3 regions of the Microbacterium deminutum genome follow, and region 1 is predicted to be linked to each of the others. Evidence: predicted binding sites of a transcription regulator. Region 1 holds the regulator's gene; each other region holds the start of a gene.
The links. The regulator HspR, encoded in region 1, represses chaperone genes until heat shock. The targets are predictions, from matches to a motif close to AAGTTGAGTCNNNNNGACTCAACTT.
Positions count from the first base shown of each region.

Region 2: the regulator HspR is predicted to act here: its motif matches at 1,369-1,393, upstream of ABD212_RS13915 (Hsp20/alpha crystallin family protein).
Region 3: the regulator HspR is predicted to act here: its motif matches at 5,916-5,940, upstream of ABD212_RS16690 (ATP-dependent Clp protease ATP-binding subunit).

Region 1 is NZ_BAAAOG010000002.1:568,387-576,364, reverse strand. It holds gene ABD212_RS08915 (SHOCT domain-containing protein) at 1-283, shown strand, start outside; gene ABD212_RS08910 (hypothetical protein) at 342-872, opposite strand; gene ABD212_RS08905 (potassium channel family protein) at 1,008-1,730, opposite strand; gene ABD212_RS08900 (AI-2E family transporter) at 1,727-2,812, opposite strand; gene ABD212_RS08895 (hypothetical protein) at 2,868-3,053, opposite strand; gene ABD212_RS08890 (MmcQ/YjbR family DNA-binding protein) at 3,050-3,463, opposite strand; gene ABD212_RS08885 (MFS transporter) at 3,512-5,095, opposite strand; gene ABD212_RS08880 (heat shock protein transcriptional repressor HspR) at 5,156-5,653, opposite strand; gene ABD212_RS08875 (DnaJ C-terminal domain-containing protein) at 5,822-6,814, opposite strand; gene ABD212_RS08870 (nucleotide exchange factor GrpE) at 6,831-7,451, opposite strand; gene dnaK (molecular chaperone DnaK) at 7,454-7,978, opposite strand, start outside.
Region 2 is NZ_BAAAOG010000006.1:747-8,724, forward strand. It holds gene ABD212_RS13905 (hypothetical protein) at 1-742, opposite strand, end outside; gene ABD212_RS13910 (hypothetical protein) at 824-1,075, opposite strand; gene ABD212_RS13915 (Hsp20/alpha crystallin family protein) at 1,444-1,896, shown strand; gene ABD212_RS13920 (hypothetical protein) at 2,148-2,390, opposite strand; gene ABD212_RS13925 (VOC family protein) at 2,622-2,990, shown strand; gene ABD212_RS13930 (TolB family protein) at 3,195-3,986, shown strand; gene ABD212_RS13935 (ABC transporter permease) at 4,179-4,871, shown strand; gene ABD212_RS13940 (DUF7882 family protein) at 5,189-5,401, opposite strand; gene ABD212_RS13945 (pyridoxamine 5'-phosphate oxidase family protein) at 5,784-6,236, opposite strand; gene ABD212_RS13950 (DHA2 family efflux MFS transporter permease subunit) at 7,820-7,978, shown strand, end outside.
Region 3 is NZ_BAAAOG010000009.1:67,797-75,774, forward strand. It holds gene ABD212_RS16665 (ATP-dependent DNA ligase) at 1-427, opposite strand, end outside; gene ABD212_RS16670 (DoxX family protein) at 489-914, opposite strand; gene ABD212_RS16675 (DUF1684 domain-containing protein) at 973-1,713, opposite strand; gene ABD212_RS16680 (heme-binding protein) at 1,830-2,297, shown strand; gene ABD212_RS16685 (LLM class flavin-dependent oxidoreductase) at 2,320-3,201, opposite strand; gene ABD212_RS16690 (ATP-dependent Clp protease ATP-binding subunit) at 3,292-5,874, opposite strand; gene ABD212_RS16695 (hypothetical protein) at 5,980-6,888, opposite strand; gene ABD212_RS16700 (NAD(P)-dependent alcohol dehydrogenase) at 6,946-7,974, opposite strand.

The sequences.
Region 1 (7,978 bases):
CGCAACCGCGGTGTCCGGCGCCGTCGCCGGCCACCAGCAGGACAAGGCGAATCAGGCCTACGAAGCGCAGGCCTACGAGGCCCAGCAGCAGCAGGCCGCCATGGACGCAGCAGCGGCGCAGGCCGTGGCGAACGCCCAGGCGGCTGCACCGCCGCCGCCTGCAGCTCCGGCCGGGGGCGGCTCCGACCTGATGGCGCAGCTGAACCAGCTGGGCACCCTGCACGCACAGGGCATCCTTTCCGATGAGGAGTTCGCAGCGGCCAAGGCCAAGCTGCTGAGCTGAGCGCGATCGCAGCGGGGGTCCGAGCCGGTCACCCGGCCGGACCCCCCGTCTGCATCGGTCAGTGGACGCCGGATTTGAGCAGGATCATCAGGATGCCGAACCCGGCCGTCGCCATCGAACCCAGTACGCGGATGTACCAGCGTGCCTTGCGACGCGCGAACGCGATGTAGCCGAGCACGGCCAGCACGGCCACGCACGTCCAGAGGGCGATCCAGGCCGCGGCGTCGTCGGGCACGATGTGCGCGACCCCCAGCAGCAGGATGCTCGAGGGGATCAGAGCCGAGACGAGAAGCCCCCACGATCGGCGCAGCGAAAGTCGAAGCGATTCTCGGATGCCGATGATCCGGCCGTCCTCGAACCCGTGATGTGCGACGGTGCCCGCGTACACATGCGCAGCCCAGAACACGATCACCGTGCCGACCACCTGCAGGAAGACCTGCCAGGCCGTCGCTTCGTGTGAGCCCGCAGCGACGATCATGCCCGCGACGAGGATGACGCCGTAGACGCCCTCGTCGGTTGCGAAATGCCGCCGCACCAGATGCAGGCCGCCGACCCGTCGACCCTGCCGGCCGCTGTGACCGTCGGTCATCGGCGCTCCCTCTGGGCTCGGACGGCTGACAGGCCGAGCATATCGCCCCGGATGCGCGCTGCTGTCTGGCCATCGCGAGGCGCATCTGCTCCTGCGGGTCCAGGATTCGAGCAGCCGTTGAGCTTCAAGGGGTGATCACTGCTCCGGCGGGGGACCTCCGCTGAGCCGGTTCGTGATCCGCGTGAGGTCCTTCGACATGGCGCGGATCTGGCCGCGCGTCGCCGGCTCGTCGTCGTCGCTGGACCGGGCCGCCGCTCTCTCGAGCACCCACGACGCGAACGTCGCGGTCACGACGCCGACGACCGCAACGCCTCCGGCCATGAGGCCCACCGCGACGGTCCGACCCGCCGCGGTGACGGGATAGTAGTCGCCGTACCCCACCGTCGTGATCGTGACGAACGCCCACCACACGGCATCCCCGAACGTCTCGATGTTCGCGCCCGGCTTGCCGCGTTCCGCGTCGAGCACCGCGAGGGCAGCGACCCAGATGAGGATGAGGGCGGCTCCCGCGCCATACACCGAGATGCGGCTGCGCAGCGCGGTCCCCTGCGACGTGCGCTTCGACGCCACCCGCGTGAACGCCTGAAGCAGCCGCAGCGGCTTGAGCGGCGGGATGATGACGACGAGGAGGTCGAAGATGTGGTGCCGGAACCAAGGGCCCCGGGGTGACGACAGCCACAGGCGCACCAGATAGTCGACGATGAAGACGAACCACGTCGCATAGACGAAGCTCCGAGCGATGGTCTCCGCGGTGCCCGAGAGCTCGAAGATGACCTGCAACGAGTACGCGATGATGAACAGCACCGACGCGATGAGCAGCGGCCAATAGGTGATCTGGAACCACCGCTCCTCGGTCATGGCACCGCTCCGCTCTGGCGTGCGACGGCCGTGTCGCCCGAAAGCCATCGCAGCCATCGCTTGCCGGGGTCACCTTCGAGCACGAGGGCCCTCGCGAGGAGCGTCAGCGGGATCGAGAGGATGGCGCCCAACGGTCCGATGATGAAGGTCCAGAAGATCACCGAGAAGAAGCTCAGCGTCAGGCTCAGGTTGACCGCGTCGCTCACGAACTTCGGCTGCACGAGCACCTGCAGGGTGACGTTGACGACGCAGTAGATCGCGATGACAGCAAGCATCAGCGGCCATCCGCCGACGACGAGCGCGAGCAGCGCGGGCGGTACGAGCCCGATCACGAAGCCGATGTTCGGGATGAAGTTCGTCACGAACGCGAGGATCGCCCAGACCGCCGGCGCCGGGATCCCCAACGCCCACAGCGCGAGTCCGTCGATGATCGCGACGACTGCGCCGAAGCTCGCATTCACGACGTAGTAGCGACGCACACCCGAGTTGAACGCCACGAACCGGTGCACGAGCGGCCTCACCTCCGCCCCGAACGCATGCTCGGCCCGGGTGTAGCGCGCTCCGTCCGCGGCCATGAAGATGACGTACGCCAGCACGAAGAAGAACGCCGTGAGCACGCTCAGCACGGTGCCTCCGAGTGAGGCGGCGAAGGCGAGGATGTTCGCGGGATCGAGAACGGATGCCGCGGCATCCGCCCCCTGCTGATCGAGCCCCAGCGACCCGAGCCAGGCGATGACCGACTTCGCGGTCGCCTGCAGCTGGTCGCTGAAGTCGCCCACGAGCCGCGCGAACTGGACGCCCGCGAAGGTGAGCAGGAGCGCCAGGAAGGCGAGGATGAGATACGCCACGACGATCACGGCGGTCGTCGCCGCCCAGCGCGGCCAGCCGGCCCGCTCGAGCGGGTGCCGGACCGGGTGGCAGATGATCACCATCACCGCGCCGAGCACGAGAGGCCCGACGAGACCGCGCGCGAACGCCAGCCCCGCCAGCGCGATCACCGCGGCGGCGAGCCCGATGAGCACCCGCAGCGTGGGTGACAGCGCGGCGGGCGCCGGCGCGGCCGGCGGGCGGGTGGGGCTCACGCCGCCAGGTTATCCGCGGCGTCGCCGTCGCCCGCGAGGGCGCGCCCGCAACGGATCACGGGCGCGGGGGGACCTGCCGGCCGGAGTCCTGCTGCAGCGCGGCGGCGTTGCGGATGAAGAGGATGATCCATCCGAACACGAGCAGCCCGGCGACGAGTTCGACCGCGGTGAGCGTGTAGTGCCCCACGAAGATGAGCGCGGCGCGGGCGAGCGTCGTGACGAGGATGCCGGCGATGATCAACCGCCGCCGTGTTCGGCGAGCCACTCATCCGCGGTGTGCTGGGGCACCTTCAGCAGCCATGCGTCGGTGATGACCTCGCGCAGCTGGTCGAGGTCGATCTCGTCCAGCCGCACCAGCGCAGCCGGGTAGCCGTCGAAGTGCGGGATGGTGAAGAAGATGTCCGGGAAGGATCCCAGGAGTGCCTCCTTGCCCTCGAGGCCCTCGGTGGCGACGGCCACGGTCACTCCCGGCGGCCACTCCCGCCCGAGCGCGGCGAGTTTCGTGAGGTCGGCCTTGCTCGGCCCTCGCTCCCACACGAAGACGCCGCTTCCGGCGCGCCACTTCGCAGAGCGGCGGTGCCCGTCGACGACCTCCTCGACGCCGGGGAACTCCAGAGCGATCGCGCGCACATCGTCGAGTGTCAGGGTCACGCGTCAATGTTCTACCGGCGGTCCGACATCCGCCACCGTTCTGGCGGATCAGGCGCCGACCACCGACTCCGCGTTGCCGGAGGGCTCGGGATCGGGGAGGCGCCGCATGCGCAGGCCGTTGCCGATGCCGGCGAGGCCCGCGAGGATCGGGATGAGCAGGGCCACCTGCAGCGCGATCGGGCGGGCACGCTCGTTGATGGCGATGACCTCGTCCTGCACGTCCTGCGGCTCGCCGGCGAGCATTTCGTTCAGCTGCGTGGTCGAGATCAGCTGCGCATTCTCCTCGAGCACCGCGGAGATATGGGCCTTGTCATCCGCCGGCAGCACGGTGCTCGCATCCACCTGGGCGGTGAAGGTGAATGCCAGCGTCGCGAGCATGATCGCGCCGGCGAAGGCAAGGCCGAACGACAGGCCGAACGAGCCCGCCGCGGAGTTCACGCCGGCGGCCTCGCTCACCCGCTCGTTCGAGATCGGCGACAGCGTGTAGTTGTTCAGCTGCGAGACGAGCAGCCCGAGACCGGCACCCGCGATGATGAGCGGGATCGTCAGCCACCAGCCCGAGGTGGCCAGCGGCACGAGCGGAACCAGGATGCCGAGACCCACGACCAGCAGGATGAATCCGAGCAGGATGATGTTCGCGGGGCGGCCCTTGGCCCTCCGCCCGGCGAGGAGCGCGACCACGAACATGCTCAGCGACAGCGGCGCGATCGACAGTCCGGCGAGCAGGGCGTTGTACTCGAGCACCATCTGCAGGTACAGCGGCAGCACGATCATGGTGCCGCCGAGGGCGATCTGCTGCAGCAGCTGTCCGCTGATGCCCGACTGGAAGACCTTCGAGCGGAACAGGGCGGGATCGATGAGCGTCGCCTTGCCTCGCCGCTTGCGACTGACCAGCCACCAGGCGAAGCCGAGCATCGCCACGATGCCGAGGCCGATCAGCAGTGCCACGTACTCGCCGCCCTCCTGCCAGACGAGGATGCCGAGCACGATGCCGCCCATGCCGATGACCGAGAGCACGGCGCCGCCCCAGTCGACGACGCGGGATCCGGTGTACTTCGCATCCTTGACGAGCCCGATCCCGGAGAGGACCACCGCGATCACCACGGCCTCGAGCGCGAAGCCCACTCGCCACGACAGGAACGTCGTGATGAAGCCGCCCAGGAGGGGGCCGACCGCCGCCGCGATCGCAGCCGACGCGCCGACGAGCGCGTACACGCGCCGCTGGTGGGCGCCCTCGAAGTTGCCGTGGATGAGGGACTGCATCGCCGGCAGCAGCAGCGAGGCTCCGATGCCGCCGATGATGGCCCAGAAGATGATGACGGCGGTGAGGTTCTGGGCGAACACCATCGCGATCGCACCCACTGCGTACCCCAGCAGGCCGAGGATGTAGGCGCGCTTGCGTCCGATGAGGTCGCCGGTCTTGCCGCCGATGAGGATGAACGCCGCCGAGACCAGAGCCTCGAGCGCGATCGCGCCCTGCACGCCGCTGGCGGTCGTGCCGAGGTCTGTGACGACGGCCGAGATCGACACGTTCATGAGAGACGTGTCGACCACGAGCACGAACATCGCCATGGCGAGCAGGATGGCGAGTCGCCCGTTGAACGCGACGACCTCGGGCTTGCCTTCCGTCATGCGCTCACTGAACCACACGCCGGGCCGCAGTGGTGCGAGCCGGCGCGGATTTCTTCGCGATCAGGTCGCGTTCGGGTCGGCTTCGTCCTCGGATGCCGGGTCCCCGGCGCTCGCGTCGGCACCCTGCAACGGGCGTCGCGGGTTCCACACGACCACCTCGGTCGCCCGGCGCAGCCGCGTGCCGTGGCGCAGCGTCACGACGGCACCGGTCGCGCCCGCGGCGAAGACCCGCGCGCCGGGTCGGCGCTCCATCTCGGAGCGCATCTGCTCCTCGAGGTCGCGCACACGCAGATGCAGCTCTCTGACGCGCTCTTCGAGGTCGAGGATGCGCGCGATCGCGGGAAGCCCGATGCCCTCTCCCGACATCCGCGCGACCTGGCGGAGCTGCTCGACATGATGGAGGGAATAGCGCCGCGAACCGCCCTGGGTGCGGGCGGGGACGACCAGGCCGAGGCGGTCGTACTGGCGCAGCGTCTGCGGGTGCATGCCCGACAGCTCGGCGGCCACGGCGATGGCGAAGATCGGGGCATCCGCGTCGATCTCGCGCTGCTCACCCATCCGTCACTCTCCTTCCGGTTGCACCAGTCCCGGCCGTTGAGCGACGCTTCGAGTCGCATGCGCTCGCTCAGTGCGGGTGTGCGCGAGACGAAACGCATCGAGCGATCCAGTGCGTTTCGTCTCGTCGCTTCGCTCCTCGCTCAACGACCGGATGGGGAACTTCATGATCTAGCCCCGAGCCTTGGCCATCAGGTCGGCACGCGGGTTCTCTTTGGGCTCGAGGCTGTGGTATCGCTCGAGTGCCTCGCGTGCCGCGTCGTCCAGATGCGACGGCACCGCCACCTGGACTTCGGCGAGGAGATCGCCCGTGCCCTTCTCGGTCTGGACTCCGCGTCCCTTCACCCGCAGGACGCGTCCCGACGGCGTGCCGGGGGCGACGCGCAGCTTGACGGGGTCGCCGCCGAGCGTGGGCACCTCGATCGTGGCGCCGAGCGCGGCCTCGGTGAACGTCACCGGAACGGTGACGCGCAGATTGAGGCCGTCGCGGGTGAAGACCGGATGCGGCCGCACGGTGACCTGCACCACGATGTCTCCGTTCTCTCCGCCGTCCGGCGAAGGGCGACCACGGCCTCGCAGCCGGATCTTCTGGCTGTCGGACACGCCCGCCGGGATCTTCACCTTGAACGGCTTGCCATCCTCGCCCTGAAGCGTGATGGTCTCGCCCTTGGTGGCGGTGATGAAGTCGATCGTGGTGCGTGCCGTCATGTCCGCGCCTCGCGTCGGACCGCCGAAGCCGCGGAATCCGCCGCTCGGCTGCCCGAATCGACCCGACCCGAATCTGCCGCCCTGCTGCTCGTTGAACATCGCGAAGATGTCGTCGAAGTCCTCGGTGGTCTGTGCGCGACCACCGCGGCCCTGCGCGAACATCGAGAAGACGTCCTCGAATCCGCCGGTGCCCTGCCCGCCTGCGGTGAAGCGAGCTCCTGAACCCATGGCCCGGATGCCGTCGTACTCCTTGCGCTGCTCGGGATCGGAGAGCACCGAGTAGGCCTCGCTGATCTCCTTGAACTTCGCCTCCGCGGCGGCGTCACCCTGGTTGGAGTCCGGGTGGTACGTGCGGGCGAGCTTGCGATAGGTCTTCTTGAGCTCGGCTTCGCTGACGTCCTTCGAGACCCCGAGCACCTTGTAGAAGTCCTTGTCGAACCAGTCTTGGCTGGCCATGGATTTCCTCTCGGCGCTACTCGGCCGGCACCGCGACGACGACCTTCGCAGGACGCAGTTCGACGGAGCCCAGCCGGTAGCCGGTCTCGACGACTTCGAGGATCGTCGGCTCGCTCACGCCGGGGGTCGGCGCCTGGTAGATGGCCTCGTGCTGCTGCGGGTCGAAGATCTCGCCCGCCGCGCCGTAGGTCGACAGTCCCATGCGCTCGGCCACGCCGCGCAGCTTGTCGGCGATCGCCGAGAACGGGGTCCCCTCTTCGAGGTCGCCGTGCTTCTCGGCCCGGTCGAGATCGTCGAGCACCGGCAGCAGGCCCTTCGCGACCGTGCCCCTGGCGCGCTCCAGCTCGATCTCGCGCTGCTCCTCGGTGCGGCGCCGATAGTTCGCATACTCGGCCTGCAGGCGCTTGAGGTCGTTCAGCAGCTGGGACTCGAGGTCGGCGAGGACGGCGTCCTCGGCCGCGGCATCCGCGTTCTGGGCGGCGCCGAGGATGTCCTCGACCGTGAGGGCGTCCTCGCCGTCGAGGTCGGAGGCGTCAGGCGTCTGCGCCGGCGCCTCCGATCCCTCGTCGGCGGGCTGGTCGCCGGCCCCGTCAGGGACCGGCGACTCCCCCGGGTCTTCGGAGTTCTTCTTCGCCATGGCTACTTGCTCTCGTCTTCCTCGTCGACGACCTCGGCGTCGACGACATCCTCATCGGAGCCGGTCGAACCGCCGTCCGCGCCATCGGCGCCTTCCGAAGGACCGTCCGCCGGACCAGGCTGCGACTGCGACGCCTGGCTCGAGGCGTAGATCGCCTCGCCCAGCTTGCCCTGGCTCTGGTTGAGCTTGTCGAAGGCGGTCTTGACCGCGTCGTCGTCGTCGCCCGCGAGCGCCGACTTGAGAGCGTCGACATCCGCCTGCACCGACTCCTTGACATCGGCCGGCAGTTTGTCGTCGTTGTCCTTGATCAGCTTGTCGATCGAGTAGGCGAGGGTCTCGGCCTGGTTGCGGGTCTCGGCGGACTCGCGGCGCTTCTTGTCTTCGGCGGCGTGCTCCTCGGCCTCGCGCACCATGCGCTCGATGTCGTCCTTCGGCAGCGACGAGCCGCCGGTGATGGTCATCGACTGCTCCTTGCCGGTGCCCTTGTCCTTGGCCGACACGTGCACGATCCCGTTCGCGTCGATGTC
Region 2 (7,978 bases), on a different contig from region 1:
GGTGGTGAGTCTTCATCACGTCCGGTGCAATGGGTTCAGCCGACGACCGCCGCCATGCGACGCGACGCTCCAACAGCACCTCTGCCGCACCCCGGGCCGTGTCCGCCGCGGACGTGTCACCCGAAGCGTCCGCGTACGACTTCAATCCACGCATCGGCAGGAGCGTCTCGTTCACCGACGACATGGCCGCAGACGGGCTAACGTCACAATTCCACCCACCGTCGGGCCACTGCCATTCGCGCAGGCGCCCGGCGAGCGTTGCACCCCGGCCATCATCGATCCCCAGCCGCACGATTGCCAGCAAGGCTCCACCCTGCTGTGACCCGCACCGACGCGCCCGACCCGCAATCCGGACCACCCCCGCCTGCGCCGCCGCCTTGGTCGCGCGCGAGACATCGACGTCTTTCATGTAGCGCGGGGCCAGCCAGTGGTCGAGCACCGCATCCCGCAGCGAGGAGAGCTCGGAATCACCCGCGGGGTACCCCAATCCGGCCAGCGACAGCAGGGCCCAATGAGGACCCTTCCACTTCGCGTAGGGGCGCATGCCCTCTGCCCCCTTGACGATCGCGCGCACCCGCGGCGACCGGCGAACCTCGTCCCGCAACGCACGTACCGATCGCGTGTCGTCCGCCTCGCCCAGAACGCCGGTGCGCACCCTCCACCGGACGGAAGGCTCCTCGCTCTGCAACAGCCAAGACAGCACCTCGTCCATCACTCGGCCTTCCTCGGTTCCGCGCGGCATCGCTGCCCACTTGGCCCGCGGATTCAACCGCATTCCACCACACAAGGCGCAACTCGGCGGGACGGGATGGTCGAGGGGTGATCAGGCCGAGTTGTCGTTTGTTTCCTCGGCGCCGTCTGTCAGTTCGAGGATCCGCGCTTCGAGCGCACGCAGGAGCGGTTCGCGTCTGGCTGTCTTCAGCACTTCGCTGATGTAGGACTGTGCGAGTCCTGTGGCGACGAGACCGGCGTAGTTGCTGTCTTCGATTTCGACGACGAGGTGACTGACGGCATCGACATCGTCTGCGACCATCGCGCGGAGAAGTCGTGCCGCGAGAAGATCTGGTCCATCCATGTCAGATCGCTCCCTTCGTTGCGGGATTCTAGGAGGCGATCGGGCAGTGTTCAAGGGCGCCGGCTACACGCCCGCCCTAAATGTCGCCCTTTGGAGATAGCCTCCACGCCTGGGCACGACTGACTCGCTCCGCACGGCAGATCACGACGCACCTGCCCGCCGCCTGACCCTGGCAGACGTGGTCCGGCCGGCTCTTCACGATCACGCAGGGACCACCGCCGGCCAACGCCACTACCCGGATCGATGACGGCGCACCGTTGGCACTCTCATGGGGTGAGTGCTAATCTTGGAGATGGTTGAGTCGTGCTGGCTCAACTATCGATTTGGATCCCGGAACCCCCGGGGCGAACACGTTAGGAGAAAAGCTCATGGCAAGTTACGACCCGTTCCGTGACCTGGACCGCCTTGCGTCGACGCTCTTCGACGCACGCCGCGGCCCGCGCCGGATGCCGATGGACCTGTATCGTGACGGCGACCATTACGTCCTGACCGCGGACCTGCCGGGTGTTGACCCGGGCTCCGTGGATATCGACGTCGACGGCCAGTTGCTCACGATCCGTGCCGAACGCACCCTCACCTCCGGCGAGGGCGTCAAGTGGATCACCCGCGAACGGGAAGCAGCCACATTCGTGCGGCAGCTGAACCTCGGCCAGGGGATCGACACAGACATGATCAGCGCGTCCTACGACAGCGGCGTCCTCTCGGTGACCATCCCCGTCAGCGAGAAGGCCCGCCCGCGCCGCATCGAAGTCGCCGGCAGCGCGTCGAAGTCCACCATCCAGGCACACGAATCAACCGAACCCCAGCCGATCGAACAGTAGTCAGCGGCTGCCCTATCGCCGCCGTGAACGCCCGGTTCCCTGCAACCATCTCGCGAGTGAGGGTCGGGAACCGGGCGTTCCACACGCTCGACGGCACTCACCCGCTGAAGATCCCAAGGTGACCCAACGGCGAACCGCCCCAGAGTCGACGGTCAACGACCCCATCGGCCGAGTGGATCTCGCCTGCGACAGAGCACAACGCACTCAAGCGCACGATGCCCGCAGAGGGATCCGCGAATGCGGAAGGACGGTCAGCGATCGAAGATGTCTGGCGAGAGTCGTGCGGCTTCCCTCCGTGCAGACTCGACGTCGCTGAATATGATGGCCGAGTCGTTTCCGAGCGCGGTCCATATCCCGAGATCTTCCGGATCACGACGAAAGCGCTCGAAGCCGAAGGTTGCGTCTGGGCGCTCGAACAGATCGACACAGCGCAAACCGTCGTGCGTTGAGTAACTCTCGAGTACGCGCCAGGTCGGGTCGATCCGCTGCGACACAAGGCGAATCTACCCGCCTGCGTTCACCTTGGCTGCCGAGCGCGAACACAAGTCGATTCGCACCCAGAGGGATCGTCGCTGACTCAATCAGTCGAGGTGATCCATGCGCCACACGACGTGAACGATGCGTCACGCACGGTGCCCTCTGGAGGACTGCCTTCCGAGCGGTCCCGGTGTGACCGTCCTGCTTGTGGACTCGACAGACATTCCACCGGCGACGAGCATGGCCGCATGGAAGTCATTCGCGTTCTCGCCGATCTGCATGTCGCTGATATTCCTGCTGCGCGAGGGTTCTACACGGAATTCCTCGGACTGAGCACGGACGACTTCAATCTGGGGTGGGTCGCACAATTCTCCGCCTCCGAGCCCAGCGCCTACGACCAGACGGTGCGGATCCAACTCGTCACGCGGGACGCATCCGCACAGGTGGATCCGGTCGCGTCGATCTTGACGCCGGACGTCACCGCGGCCTACGAGGAGGTCAAGCAGCGCGGATACGAGATCGTGTACCCGCTGACCCATGAACCCTGGGGCGTGCATCGATTCTTCGTCCGTGCCCCCGACGGCAATGTCTTCAACATCGTGAACCACGACAACTGAGCGACACGCATACAGGCCGGCGTCCGTCCCCAGATCCAATAGCGAGAGCATCGCTGGACAAGATCAGGTGAACCATGAACCACTTAGCCCGGAGCGGACATTAGTATGCCAGATGGCGTGCGAGTGCGGCGGTGTTCCCGCCCTCTGTCGAGCGTCCTTTCAGTTGCTGGGTGGTTCGGTTCACGGTCGACGGTGAGGTGATCGGTGGTCACGTTCTATTGCCGCGACGAAATGAAGTCGCGTCCACCCTGCGCGGGTGGTGACGCGTTCGTCTACGACAGTGAGCCCACGCCGGGCCGCCGGGTGCTCTGGCGTGCGGACTATCACAACGCTGCCGCCGATCCGGTGGCACCGGATGCCGTTGCCGGCAGCGCCGACGCGGCTGTCTCACCCGACGGGGCGTTGGTGGCGTACGCCGCGTCGATGCCACTCGACGGTCACGCTGTCGGCCTCTCGGTGTCGCCGGTAAGTGGCGGTGCGGCCACGACGATCACACCGCCGAACGCCGAAAAGGCTCTCCTCCCTTACGACGACTACCCATCCTTCTCGGGGGACGGACGGCAGATCGTCTACATGCGTGTCACCAGCGCCTCCGATCAGGGCGATCCGATGACCGGCGACCTGTTCGTCACGAGTGTCAAAGGCGGCACTGCTGTGCGCATCAGTGGTGACATCCCATTGCCGGGTCCCGCACGGTTCTCGCCCGACGGCGATCAGATCCTCTTCCACCGCGCGGTCTCGGGCGGGTCGAACCAGTCCCTTTGGGTCGTGCCGGCCCGTGGTGGCGAACCCCGCGAGTTGTTCGGGGTGCCTCCCGACGCCAACGCATTCAACGCCGACTGGTCACCCGATGGTTCACAGCTGGTATTCGAGTGGTACCAGGGCGGATGGGACCACAACGAGCTGCGGGTCGCCAACGTCGACGGCTCCGAGATGCACACCATCTGGAGAGGCGCCAGCCGAACCACAGCCGAGACTCCCGACTGGGCCGACTGATCAACGACAACCCGCACCCAACGAAACCGCGATTCAGCGCAGGTTAAGTCAACCCCAAGTTCACCAAAGTCGCGTCGGCCGGCGAGGGCGGGTCCGACCGAGCGACCGAAGTTGGCCCCGACCATCTCGAGCCGGGTGGCCGAGCCGAGCTCTTTCCGGGGACGATCTCCGGCAGCGTGGCCTGCCACGGTTGTGCTTCTCCGCAACAGGGTTTCGACGGTGCTGAGCATCCTCCTGCCGATCGTGATCCTCGTGGCCACGACATTCGGAAATGCGCCGCGACTCGGCGGGGCGGCAGGGATCGTGGCCCTGGCTCTGACGCTCGGACTGCTGCTGTCCGCCCTGCTCGGCTACTCCCTCGCGCTCGCGCACGATCGCGACGCCGGCGTGCTGCAGAGGCTGCGTGTCAGCCCCGCCCCGACCTGGACGATCATGATGAGCCGGCTCTGCGTCCAACTGGCCGCTGCCCTGGTGGCCTCCGCGATCGTGGTCGTCGTCGGGGCCATCCTCCACGGTCTGACCATCAATGCCGCCCAATACGGGCTCGTGCCCGCGATCGCCGTCCTCGGCGCCGCGGTCTTCCTGTCGATCGGACAAGCTCTCGTGGCGTTGGTGCCTTCCACCAACGCCGTCAACGCGATCGGCCGGATCCTGTTCACCATCCTCGTGCTCCTCGGTCTGCTCGGGACAACCGGGATCCTCCGCGACGTCATGCAATCCATCACGGCATGGTCACGCGTCGGAGCTCTCCTGACGCTCCTCGCCGGCGTGCTCAGCGCAACGCCGTGGAGCGACCAACAAACGTACGCGCTGCTGGCCTGCGCGGGGTATGTCCTGGTGTTCACTTTCATCGGAATCCGCTGGTTCCGCTGGGACTCCCGCTAACGCGCGACGACGAGGGGAGGCATCACCTGGAGTCGCGGCGAGGCTGAAGTGTCAGTCCTTCCAACTTCAACGACACCCTCGTATGAGACGCCTGGTCGAACCCCGGGCCGCTGTCGGGCGCACGTCGCGTTCGCAACCTCGGGAGAGGGTGTCAGGGTCGTCACGCCGTCGTGCTGGCGTGTTATCGCGTGGGGGACCCGGCGGTGACGGGGGAGCTGACGGGCTCGGCCACGAGGCGGAGACCGTGGGCGGTGCGCGCGGCACGCTGCAGCGCGTCCACCCAGTCCCGGTTGATGGAGACACCCATCGCCGCGGGGTCATCGAAATCGAACTCCAGTGGGACGTTGAGAGAAAAGCCACACCGTGGTGGCGCCGACATCGTCCTGAAACGTGAACGGGAATCCGTCGTTCCGGCGCAACTCGTCCACGATGACGACCGCCAGATGCGCGAGGGTGCGATCGTCGAGTTCACAACAGTGCTCCGGAGAGCCGAATCTCAACTTTGCCACCGCTGCTCCAGCCTTGCGCATCCGCGAATTCGAGTGGAGTCCACCGGGGTCTGGGGCAACCTTGTTCGAATCTACGACGCACGTCCTGACCGACAAGCCCACCGGTCGGGTCCTCGCTCTTCGCGGCCGACCGGCTGCGACTCTTTCGGCGCTCGCTCATCATCCGAACCGCACACCTCCGGCATTGAGTTCGGCAAACAGCCGAGGCCGCCCTGCGACGAGAATTCCGAGAGGAACCTGGCGTCACGAAGGGAGCCCCATTCGCTGGGTGCCGATCAACAGGGCGACTCACGCTTTCTACCCGACCGAAGCCGCCGAGATCCTGGGCACCCTGAACGGACGGACAGCGCCATAACCGCGGCGGACCCCAGACAGGTGACGGTGATCAGGTGGCCGAACCGCGTCAGGTCCACGCGTCATTCGCCGAGGCGACGTAGCGGTCAGGTTCTGGGCCGCGTTCGAACCGGACGCCCGTGATCGAGACCGGGGCGATCCGCACCCAGCGGTATTTGAGAGTCGGAATCCACGGAGAGAGTGGAAGCGCATCGGCAGCGTCGATCTCACGCTGCAGTTCGAGACGGCTGGCGATCCCCTTCAGCACCACGCTCGCGGCGGACGTGTCGTCGTATTCGTCGACTTCGAAGGCGACCTGCGGGTTGATCGTGAGCTCTGCGAGTTTTGAGCCGGGCGCCGTGCGGAACAACACTCGCGGGCCGTCGATCACGTAGTTCACGGGGAAGATGTCAGGCTCTCCGTCAACGGCCACAGCAATGCGACCCAACTGCCGGCGCGCCAGCAGGTTCCAGCATTCCTCTTCGCTGAGCGCTGAGACGACCGCGTCGTCGGTCTTGTTCATGACATCATCTCCATCTTCTCCTTGCGCCGTATCACGGCTGTGGTTCCAGTGAAGCTCCGACCAGTCGCCGTAAGTGAGGACGAAGGTCCCGTGACGGCAACTTGCGGTGGTCTGGGCACCGGTCAGAGTCAGCGGGAATGGGGTGGCTCGGTCGCGGATAAGTGAAGGACGAGCACCGGACGGCGGGCGTGTTCAGCACACGTCGCGTTCACGGAGCCCAGCAGCAGACCCAGGATTCCCGTCTCGTCCACGACTGCCAGCGTGAGCCTCCGAGCATCAGCGCTTTCCTCGATCAGCTGCGAGCAGTATGTCGACGCCGAAACCGCCACCGAGGAGGCTACAGAACATTGCCACGCCGACCACGCAAAATGCACCCGGAACCAGAGCGCCGCGAGATGGCCGAACATACGGCGCGCTCACCTACGATCTGACCGAGACCGTCGTGGACGAGCTGCGCGATCTCACCGATGGACGCGGAGCCGACTCGGTGATCGACGCAGTGGGCCCGGAGGGCGCACGGCAACCCGGGGGTGAAGCTCGCGCAGTCCGTCGTCGGACTGCTGCCCGACCCGATCTCGCAGAAGCTGATGGACCGCGCGGGCATGGACCGGCTCGCCGCGGTGTATGCATCGATCGACCTGGTGCGACGCGGCGGCGCCGTCTCGCTCAGCGGCGCGTACGCAGGCGACGCCGACATCCTGCCGATGAAGACGATGTTCGACGAGCAGCTGACGCTGCGGATGGGACAGTGCACCGTGAAGCCGTGGATCGACGACCTGCTGCCCCCTGGTCGAGGACGCCGCCGGTCCACTCGGGGTCATGGATCTGGTCACCCACCACACGCCGCTGCAGGACGCCCCGAACCTGTACGACACGTTCCAGAACAAGACGGATGGCTGCATCAAGGTCGTCCTGAACCCCTGAGACCGCCACGCACGACAACGACATCGGCGTTGGCGACCTTCGTTGGAATCACCGCAACAACTTCACGTCGGGACAACAGTCGATGTGGGCGGCGCCCTTGTGGGACGTCGAAGAAGTGCCGAGCAGAGCTCGCATATTTGCGCGTTTCAGGCGACTCGTCACTGGCCGCCACCGGGTAAGAGCGACAGTCGGGTTGTGTCCTGTTGGTCATCGCTTTGCGGGTCGGGCTGAGTGCAGCCGGATCGTCAGAACGTCAGTCGGCCTGCTGACGATAGGCGAGTGGTCCCCGCGCGCAGGAGGGCGACCGCTGCGATGCTGGGGAGTGTCACGGCGGTGGGGCGCTTGGCGCGTCGGCTTGAGAGGACGCGGTCGATGGTGTGGATGACGCCGTTGGAGGCTTGGATGTTGATCTTCCTCAGCACCAGGCGCGGGTGAGCGAGCGGGAGTCTCGTCCCGGAGAGTGATGCCGCGGGGTCGGACGATTCCGCAGTTCGCCATCGCGAGCGACTTCGACAGCAGCACCGCGATCGGCCCAGCTCCCAGGTGAAGGCAGATATCGCTAGATAAACTAGCTAATGGAGTCGCGATGGGCTACTGTCACCCTCGTGACAAAGCTAGATAAACTAGCGATTCGCTCGGACTCGAACTCACGGCGCTGGATGGGTCTGGTGGCGATCAGCCTCTCGGTGGCGATGATCATCGTCGATTCCACCATCGTCAACGTCGCGATCCCCTCCATCGTCAAAGACCTCGGGATAACCTCCACGGAAGTCCAGTGGATCCAGGAGAGCTACACCCTCGTCTTCGCGTCCTTCCTC
Region 3 (7,978 bases), on a different contig from region 1:
CCGACGCGCGGGCGACGGCATCCAGCAGCACGCCCTCGAGCGCACCCGTGCGCAGCTCGCCCAGGATCACGCGGCTGAGGAAGTCCCATTCCGCGGCCGTCGCCCGCTCGGCGAGGGCACGCAGGCTTCCCCCTCGCGCGGCGACGGACCCCGACCCGGATGCCTCGGCCAGGCCGTCGAGCGCGGCATCGACCTCGTCGATCGTCAGCGTCGGCTCGTCGGCGTGCACGGCGTCGAGGGAGGCGAGGCCGCGCCAGCCGACTCCGAGACGGCCCTGGCGAGGACTCGCCGTGAGGAAGCCGACGGCCGGACCGACCTCGCCGGGCGCGAGCCGCCGCAGCAGGGCGGCGAGCGCCTCGATCTTGGCGAGCCGGGAACGCGTCGCCGAGACGGCGCTGACGGTGTCGACGACCTCGGCGAGCAGCATTCTCGCATTCTCGCAGGAGCCGGAGACATCGAGTCGCGGTCCGCGGCCGGCACGGTGAGGCTCAGCGACGCGAATCGGGCCGTGTACTCCACAGCGCCCACGCCACGAGCGGGGGCTGCAGGAACAGCCTGATGAGCCGAGCACGGTCGGTACGGAGCAGCGGCGCGGATCTGCCCGTGCGCCACTGATGAACGTTCCCTGGGAACACCGCGACGAAGAACGCGGCGACCGCGGCGCCCACACGCCGCTTCTCTCCGGGCAGCGCCACCAGAGCGGCGCCCAGCATGATCTCGACCGCACCCGACGCGATCACGATCGCGTCCTTGTCGAGTCCGGTCACGCGCGGCGCCCAATCCGGCACCACGATCCGGTACCCGCGCCGCCCCCAGGTCAGGTGCGACGCTCCGGCGACCAGCAGCAGGGCGGCCAGCAGCCAGCGGGCGATCGCCCGGAGGATCGGCACCCGGCGTCGATGTCGGCGGCTCATCAGGCCAGTGTGACAGCCGCGTCCGGGGGACGGCTCCCGGCGGCGGGCAGCGACCCGGTCAGAGCGAGAAGCCGTTGCGGAACCGCACGATCTTCTCGCCGGCCCGAACCGCGAACGGCAGCCGGTTCTGCGGCGGCGGCAGCGGGCAGTTCATGTGATTCGAGAAGCCGCACGGCGGCACGATCGCGCGATTGAAGTCGATCGTGATCGGGATGCTGTCGCCCACGGTCATCCCGGACGCGGCCGCCGGGTGGTCGAGGAAGAGGAATCGTCCCGCGCCGTAGGTCTCGACACCGTTGGTGGGATCGCCGAACACCAGCTGCAGCTTGGCGACCCGGCCGTTGTCGGTGTCGAACGCGCTCATCCGGTACTCGGTCCCGTCGAAAGTGAACACGAGATCGCCGGACGCCGGGAGCGACCGGAGAGCGCCGTCATCCTTCGCGTGCTCGAACGGGACGACTCTCGCGTCGCCCATCCACTCGAACCTGCCGGGGATCACCCATGCGGGGTCGAAGTCGTAGTACTCGATCTCGTCGAATGCCCGCAGCGCGGGCGAGCCCGGATCCCACACCCGGTAGCCCTGCTGGTGGGCTCCGGAGTGGATGTCGGTGCGCTCCAGCCGCGTGATGGTCGCATCGAGCGGCTGCCCGGCCCGGGCGATCGCGTCGGCGGCAGCGGGTGCCCCCGGCGGCTCCCAGTGCGTGAGCACCAGCGACAGCGCCCCCTGCGGAGCGGTCACGGCCCTGCGACGGGCCTGGATCCATGTCGTGTGCGCTTCAGGCGCCTGCATGCTCACCATGTCAGCAGACCAGAACGCGGGCGGCGCCGGGAAATTCCGTGACACCCGGTTTCGCCGCTATAGGCTGTGCGCGCGAGCGCGACCAGCCGCGCCGGCGCCACGGATCGAGGAGCATCATGTCCGACCTGCCCGTCTTCACCCTGGAGGATCTCGAGCGGATGCCGCGATTCGAGGTCGCGTCGTTCGACAACGATGCCGCCGTATCGCTCGGCGAGGTCGCCGTCGCCGTGATCCGCGAGCGCGGTCTCAACCTCGCGGTGCGGATCATGGTGTCGGGCGATGTCGTCTTCGTCGCGAAGCTCGGCACCACCGGTCCCGGCAACGACCCGTGGCTGCGCGGCAAGGCGCTTGTCGCCGAGAAGTTCGGCGAGCCGTCGCTGCTCGTGCGCCGCCGCCATGAGGCTGCCGGAACGCCGTTCGAGGACCGCGACGATATGGATCACGAGACGATGCGGGCGCATGGCGGATCCATCCCGATCTTCGTCGCGGGCGTGGTCGCGGGATCGATCACGATGTCGGGCGAGCCCGATGTCGTGGATCACGACACTGCCGCGGAGGCGCAGCGGCGGTACCTCGCCCGCTGAGCGAAGAGCGCCGCAAGAAGGGTCAGCTCGTCACGCCGGCGACATCCGCCACGGCACGGAGGAAGCCGCGGTGATCGGGGTCGTTCGGCAGCGGGACGAGGATCACGGCATCCGCACCGCTGTCATGGAACCCGGCGACACCCGCCGCCACCCGTTGCGCGTCGCCGGTCAGGATGCGCTCCACCCCGTCCGGCATGCCCCACTGCTCGAGCTGGGCTGCAGCTCGCGATGGAGCATCGTCTCCGAATGCGGCGGAGACGAACACGACCACTTCGTGCTCCGCCGGGCGTTGCGCGCTCGACCTTCCTCCGGCGATGAGCTCGCGGGCTGTCGCGAGCTGCGCGATGGTGGTGCCGGGCGTGAGGATGGACCCGTCGGCGACTTCGCCGCTCAGCGCCAGCGTCTTCGGACCCTCGCCGGCCGCGAACACCAGAGGCGCCTGCGCCGGCGGCCAGTCCAGCCGGACGTCCTCGAGGCGGACGTATCGTCCGCTCGTCGTCACGGCGTCGCCTGCGAGCAGAACGCGCAGCGCCGGCACGTACTCGCGCATGAGCGTGAGCGGCGACGCCACGCGAGCCCCGATCTGCCCCATCCACGAGAGCACTCCGTGCCCGACCCCCGGGAGCAGCCGCCCCGGGAACATGCGCTCGATCGTGGCGATCTCCATCGCCGTCAGCGCGACGTTGCGCATCGGCATCGGCGCGATGCCGATGCCGACCCGCAGCCGCTCGGTCCAGGCCAGAGCGGCGGCCGCGCTCGAGAACGCGCCCTCGCGGAAGCAGTCCTCCCACAGCCACAGTTCATCCACGCCCGCGGATTCGGCCGCCTGCACGTATCCGCGCAGCTCTTCGGGCGGGAAGTCGGGAATGAACACGGCCCCGACTCGCCGAGATGTCGTCGTCATGCGGTCATCCTGTCACCCGGCGCCGACAGCCCGAACGCAGGCGGGGCTCCGCCGGCTGACACCGGCGGAGCCCCGTCTTCGCTCGAGCTGTCAGGCGGCGGCCGCGACGCGCGACGTCGCCGACACCGCGAGGTCGCCCGCGGCGGCATCCACCGTCACCGCTCCCCCATCGCCCAGGCGTCCGCTCACGAACAGGTCGGCGATGCGGTCGTCCACCTGGCTCTGGATGAGCCGGCGCAGCGGACGAGCACCGTACTCGGGCTCGTAGCCGTTCTCGGCGAGCCAGTCGATCGCGGCATCCGTCACCTCGATCGACACCTCGCGCGCCGCGAGTCGCTTCTCGGTCGCCCGCAGCAGGAGCGACACGATCTCGCGCAGCTGCGGCCTGTCGAGCTTGCGGAACAGCACGATCTCGTCGATCCGGTTCAGGAACTCCGGTCGCATCGCCTCGCGGAGCCTGCCCATGACCCGGTCGCGCAGATCCTTCTCCGAGCCGAAGCCCGTCGGTCCGCCGCTGTCGGCGATGAAGCCGATCGCCCCGGAGCGCGACGCGAGGAATTCGCTGCCGATGTTCGAGGTCATGACGACCACCGTGTTGCGGAAGTCGACCGTGCGCCCCTGTCCGTCGGTGAGCCGGCCGTCGTCGAGCACCTGCAGCAGCAGGTTGAAGACATCGGCGTGCGCCTTCTCGACCTCGTCGAACAGCACGATCGAGTACGGGTTGCGGCGTACCCGCTCGGTGAGCTGGCCGGCCTCGTCGTAGCCGACATAGCCCGGAGGGGCGCCGATCAGCCGCGACACGGTGTGCCGCTCGCCGAACTCGCTCATGTCGAAGCGGATGACGGCGGTCTCGTCGTCGAACAGCGACACCGCGAGCGCCTTCGCCAGCTCGGTCTTGCCGACACCGGTCGGCCCGAGGAACAGGAACGACCCGACGGGCCGGCGTGCGTCGCCCATGCCGGTGCGGTTGCGACGCACGGCCTTCGCGACGGCGCCGACGGCATCATCCTGGCCGATCACCCGGCCGTGCAGTTCGGACTCGAGGGTCGCGAGGCGATCCCGCTCGGTCGCAGTCAGACGGTTGACCGGGATGCCGGTGGCCCGGCTGATCACGGCGGCGATCTGCTCCTCGTCCACGACGGTCGCAGCTGTCCCCGAGCCCGTCGACGGGTCGGCCGCAGGACGGGCGGTGGCCTCCTCGAGGCGCTGCTGCACCTCGGAGATCTGGTCGCGGATGCGCGAGGCCTCTTCGTAGTGCTCCGCCGAGACCGCCGCGTTCTTGTCGGCCTCGAGCGTCGCCAGCCGCTCCACGAGCGCACTCACGTCCACCTTCACCCCGAGTCGCAGCCGAAGGCGGGCACCGGCCTGATCGATGAGGTCGATCGCCTTGTCGGGAAGGACGCGTTCCGTCAGATAGCGGTCGCCGAGCTCGACGGCGGCGCGCAGCGCCTCGTCCGTGTAGGTGATGCCGTGGTGCGCCTCGTACGCGTCCTTCAGGCCGCGAAGAATGAGCACGGCATCCTCGACCGACGGCTCGCCGACCCTGACCGGCTGGAAGCGCCGCTCGAGCGCGGGGTCCTTCTCGATGACCCGGTACTCCTTGAGGGTCGTCGCGCCGACCAGGTGCAGCTCACCGCGAGCGAGGCGCGGCTTCAGGATGTTTCCGGCATCCATCGCTCCCTCGCCGCCGCCGCCGGCGCCGACGACGGTGTGCACCTCGTCGATGAACACGATCAGCTCGGCCTTGCGGGCGGCGATCTCGTCCATCGTCTTCGTGAGGCGCTCCTCGAAGTCGCCGCGGTAGCGGGTGCCCGCGAGCATGGCCGCGAGGTCCAGCGCGATCACGCGCTTGTCGCGCAGCTGCTCGGGCACGGATCCCGCGACGATCGCCGCCGCGAGTCCTTCGACGATCGCCGTCTTGCCGACTCCCGCCTCGCCGACGAGCACGGGATTGTTCTTCGTGCGACGGCTCAGGATCTCGATCGTCTGCTCGATCTCGTCCTCGCGGCCGATCACCGGGTCGAGGTCGCCGGCGCCGGCGCGCGCCGTGAGGTCGGTGCCGTACGTGTCGAGCATGGGGGTGCCGGATGCCGCGGCATCCGTCGTTGCGGATGTCGGCGTCGCGCCGCTCGGGGTTACCGTCTCGCGCATGCCCTGCGTGAGGGCCTCGGCGGTCACGCCCGCCCGCGCCAGCACCTGACCGGCGGGGGTGTCCTGCGCGAGCACGAGCGCGAAGAAGAGGTGCTCGGGGTCGACGTAGGTCGAGCCCGACGAGCGTGCGACCTGGAAGGCGTGGAAGAGGGCGCGCTGGACCGACGCTGCGATCACGGCGCCGTCGAGGTCCGCCGGCGTCGAGGCAGAGGGGAGCCGCTCCTCGGTGGCGCGGAGGATGGCGGCTGCGTCGGCGCCGATGCGCTGGACAGCCTCTTTCGCGGGGTCCTCTGCGACGAGGATGCGCAGGACATGGAGGGCGTCCAGTTCGTGCTGACCGCGCTCGAGGGCGAAACGGCCGGCCCGCTGGAGCACGTCCTGCGTGCGTGCGCTGAGGAACCGGCTGAGGTCGATCGACCGCTCTGCACGCGCGCGTTCGCCCGCCATGTAGCGAGCGAGGAACTCGTCGAACGAGCCGCCGTTCTCATCGGCGCCGTTCGGTGACGAGAAGTCTTCGGGCATTCCATCTCCTAGGAACTTGAGTCGGGACCTGTCAATATACAAACTTGAGCAGGCTCGTATCAAGTTCAAACCCTGAGCATCGGTGGATATTCCCACAACCGCCACTCAGATGATCGAGGGATTCACCTCGTCCCATTTCTGGGCGGTCTGCGCCAGCCAGAACATGGCGAACAGCGCGAGTGCGATGCATTCGCCGATGAGGATGAGCGGCGCACCCGTCGCCGCGACGAGATCGACGCCGGCGAGGTTGAGCACCGAGACGGCGGTGACGAAGAGCAGACTCAGGACGAACAGCACCCCGATCACGAGATACAGCGATCGGTAGCTCGTGCCCCCGGCACCGGCCGCCGCGGCGACCGACACGATGGCCATCAGCCCCAGCACAGCCCCGGTCGCGACGAGATGCCCCCACGGCACGAACGTCTCGGGATTCAGCGCCCACCACAGCGTCATCCCCAGGACGATGGCCGCCGCGACGGCGATCGTGGCGAGCAGGGCGCGTGACACGGTGCGCTGGATCAGCGCGAGGATGACGGCGACCACCACCCCCGCACCCCCGACGATCGCGAACGTGACCATGCCGTTGGCGACATCCGCCACATAGGCGGTGGGCACGCACGGCGGTGACCCCGGGCAGTCGACCGTCAGGCCGGGCACATCGCCGGTCGCGATCACGGTGGGGACGATGGCGATGAGCGGAGCGAAGATGGCAGCCAGGTCAAGGAGCGCCTGTTCGAGGCTGTGGCCCGAGAGGGCGAGGAGTCCCAGCGTCACCGCGAACAGCGAGCCGACGAACACCGTCCGCCCCGGCGTGTAGAAGAGCGCACTGATCGACGTCGGCCAGCCGAACGTGGTGCCGTACGCGATGAGCGACACGAAGATTGCCACGACGGCGCCGATGATCGCCAGCCGCACGTAGCGGTAGGTGCGCTGGGTGGAAGTGCTCGCGAGCTCCATATCGACACCCTCGTTCTCGTCGCGGGCGTCTCCGGTGAGCCGCTCGGGCTCGATCATCTCGCGCGTGCCGATGCCGCCGACGTCAGCACCGCCGCGTGTCGCTGCACGCCGGACTCAGGCCTGGTGCGGGCCGCCCGGGATCCGCACGACGACGCTTCCGCGCTTGCGACCCGTGTCGACATAGCGGTGAGCCTCGACGATGTCTGCCAGGTCGTAGGTGCGATCGACGACGGCACGGAGGTCGCCCGCCTCGGCGCGGGCGGTGATCTCGGCCATGACCGGCGCACCGAAGGCCGTTCCGGTGTGGGTGACCAGCATCCCGCTCCGGCGCGACTGGATCCGCTCGCCGAGCATGCCCCGCAGGTCGGTGATCACGAGCAGCAGCGCCCCGCCGGGCTTCATGACGCGGCGCGAGCGGGCGAACGGCGCATTCCCGACGCACTCGACGATCACGTCGTAGCGCTCGTCGCCGGCCGCGAAGTCCTCGATCGCGTAGTCGATCACGCGCTCGGCGCCGAGCGAGCGCACCAGCTCGGCGTTGCCCCCGCTGCACACCGCCGTCACCCGTGCCCCTGCCGCTGCCGCGAGCTGCACGGCGGCGGTTCCCACGGCACCGGACGCGCCGTTCACGAGGACCTCCACCCCGGGGCCGAGGTCGACCCTGTCGAAGAACGACAGCGCCGTGTACCCGCCGAAGACGAGGGCCGCGGACTCCTCGAACGACAAGCCCGCGGGCTTCCGCGCGATGCTGCCCTCGGCGCGCACCGTGACGAATTCGGCGTGACACCCCATTGCCCCGCCCTTGAGCACGATCACCTCGTCGCCCGGCGCGTAGGTGGTGACGTCGTCGCCGACGGCCTCCACGACTCCGGCGCCTTCCATGCCGAGGATCGGGGTCCGCGGACGGAACACTCCCAGTGCGGCGATCGCGAGGAACCCGAGACCTCTCGGCAGGTCTTTCGAGCGGATGCGGTGATCGGCGATGCTCACCGTCGAGGCGCGCAGTCGCACGAGGACTTCGTCCGGGGCCGGCGAGGGTTTCAGCACCCGCTCGATCGAGACGACCTCGGGGGGCCCGAATCTGCGGGCCACGGCCGCGGTCATCGTCACGCCGGTGGCGGCATCCGTCGTCTGCTGAGCCATGATG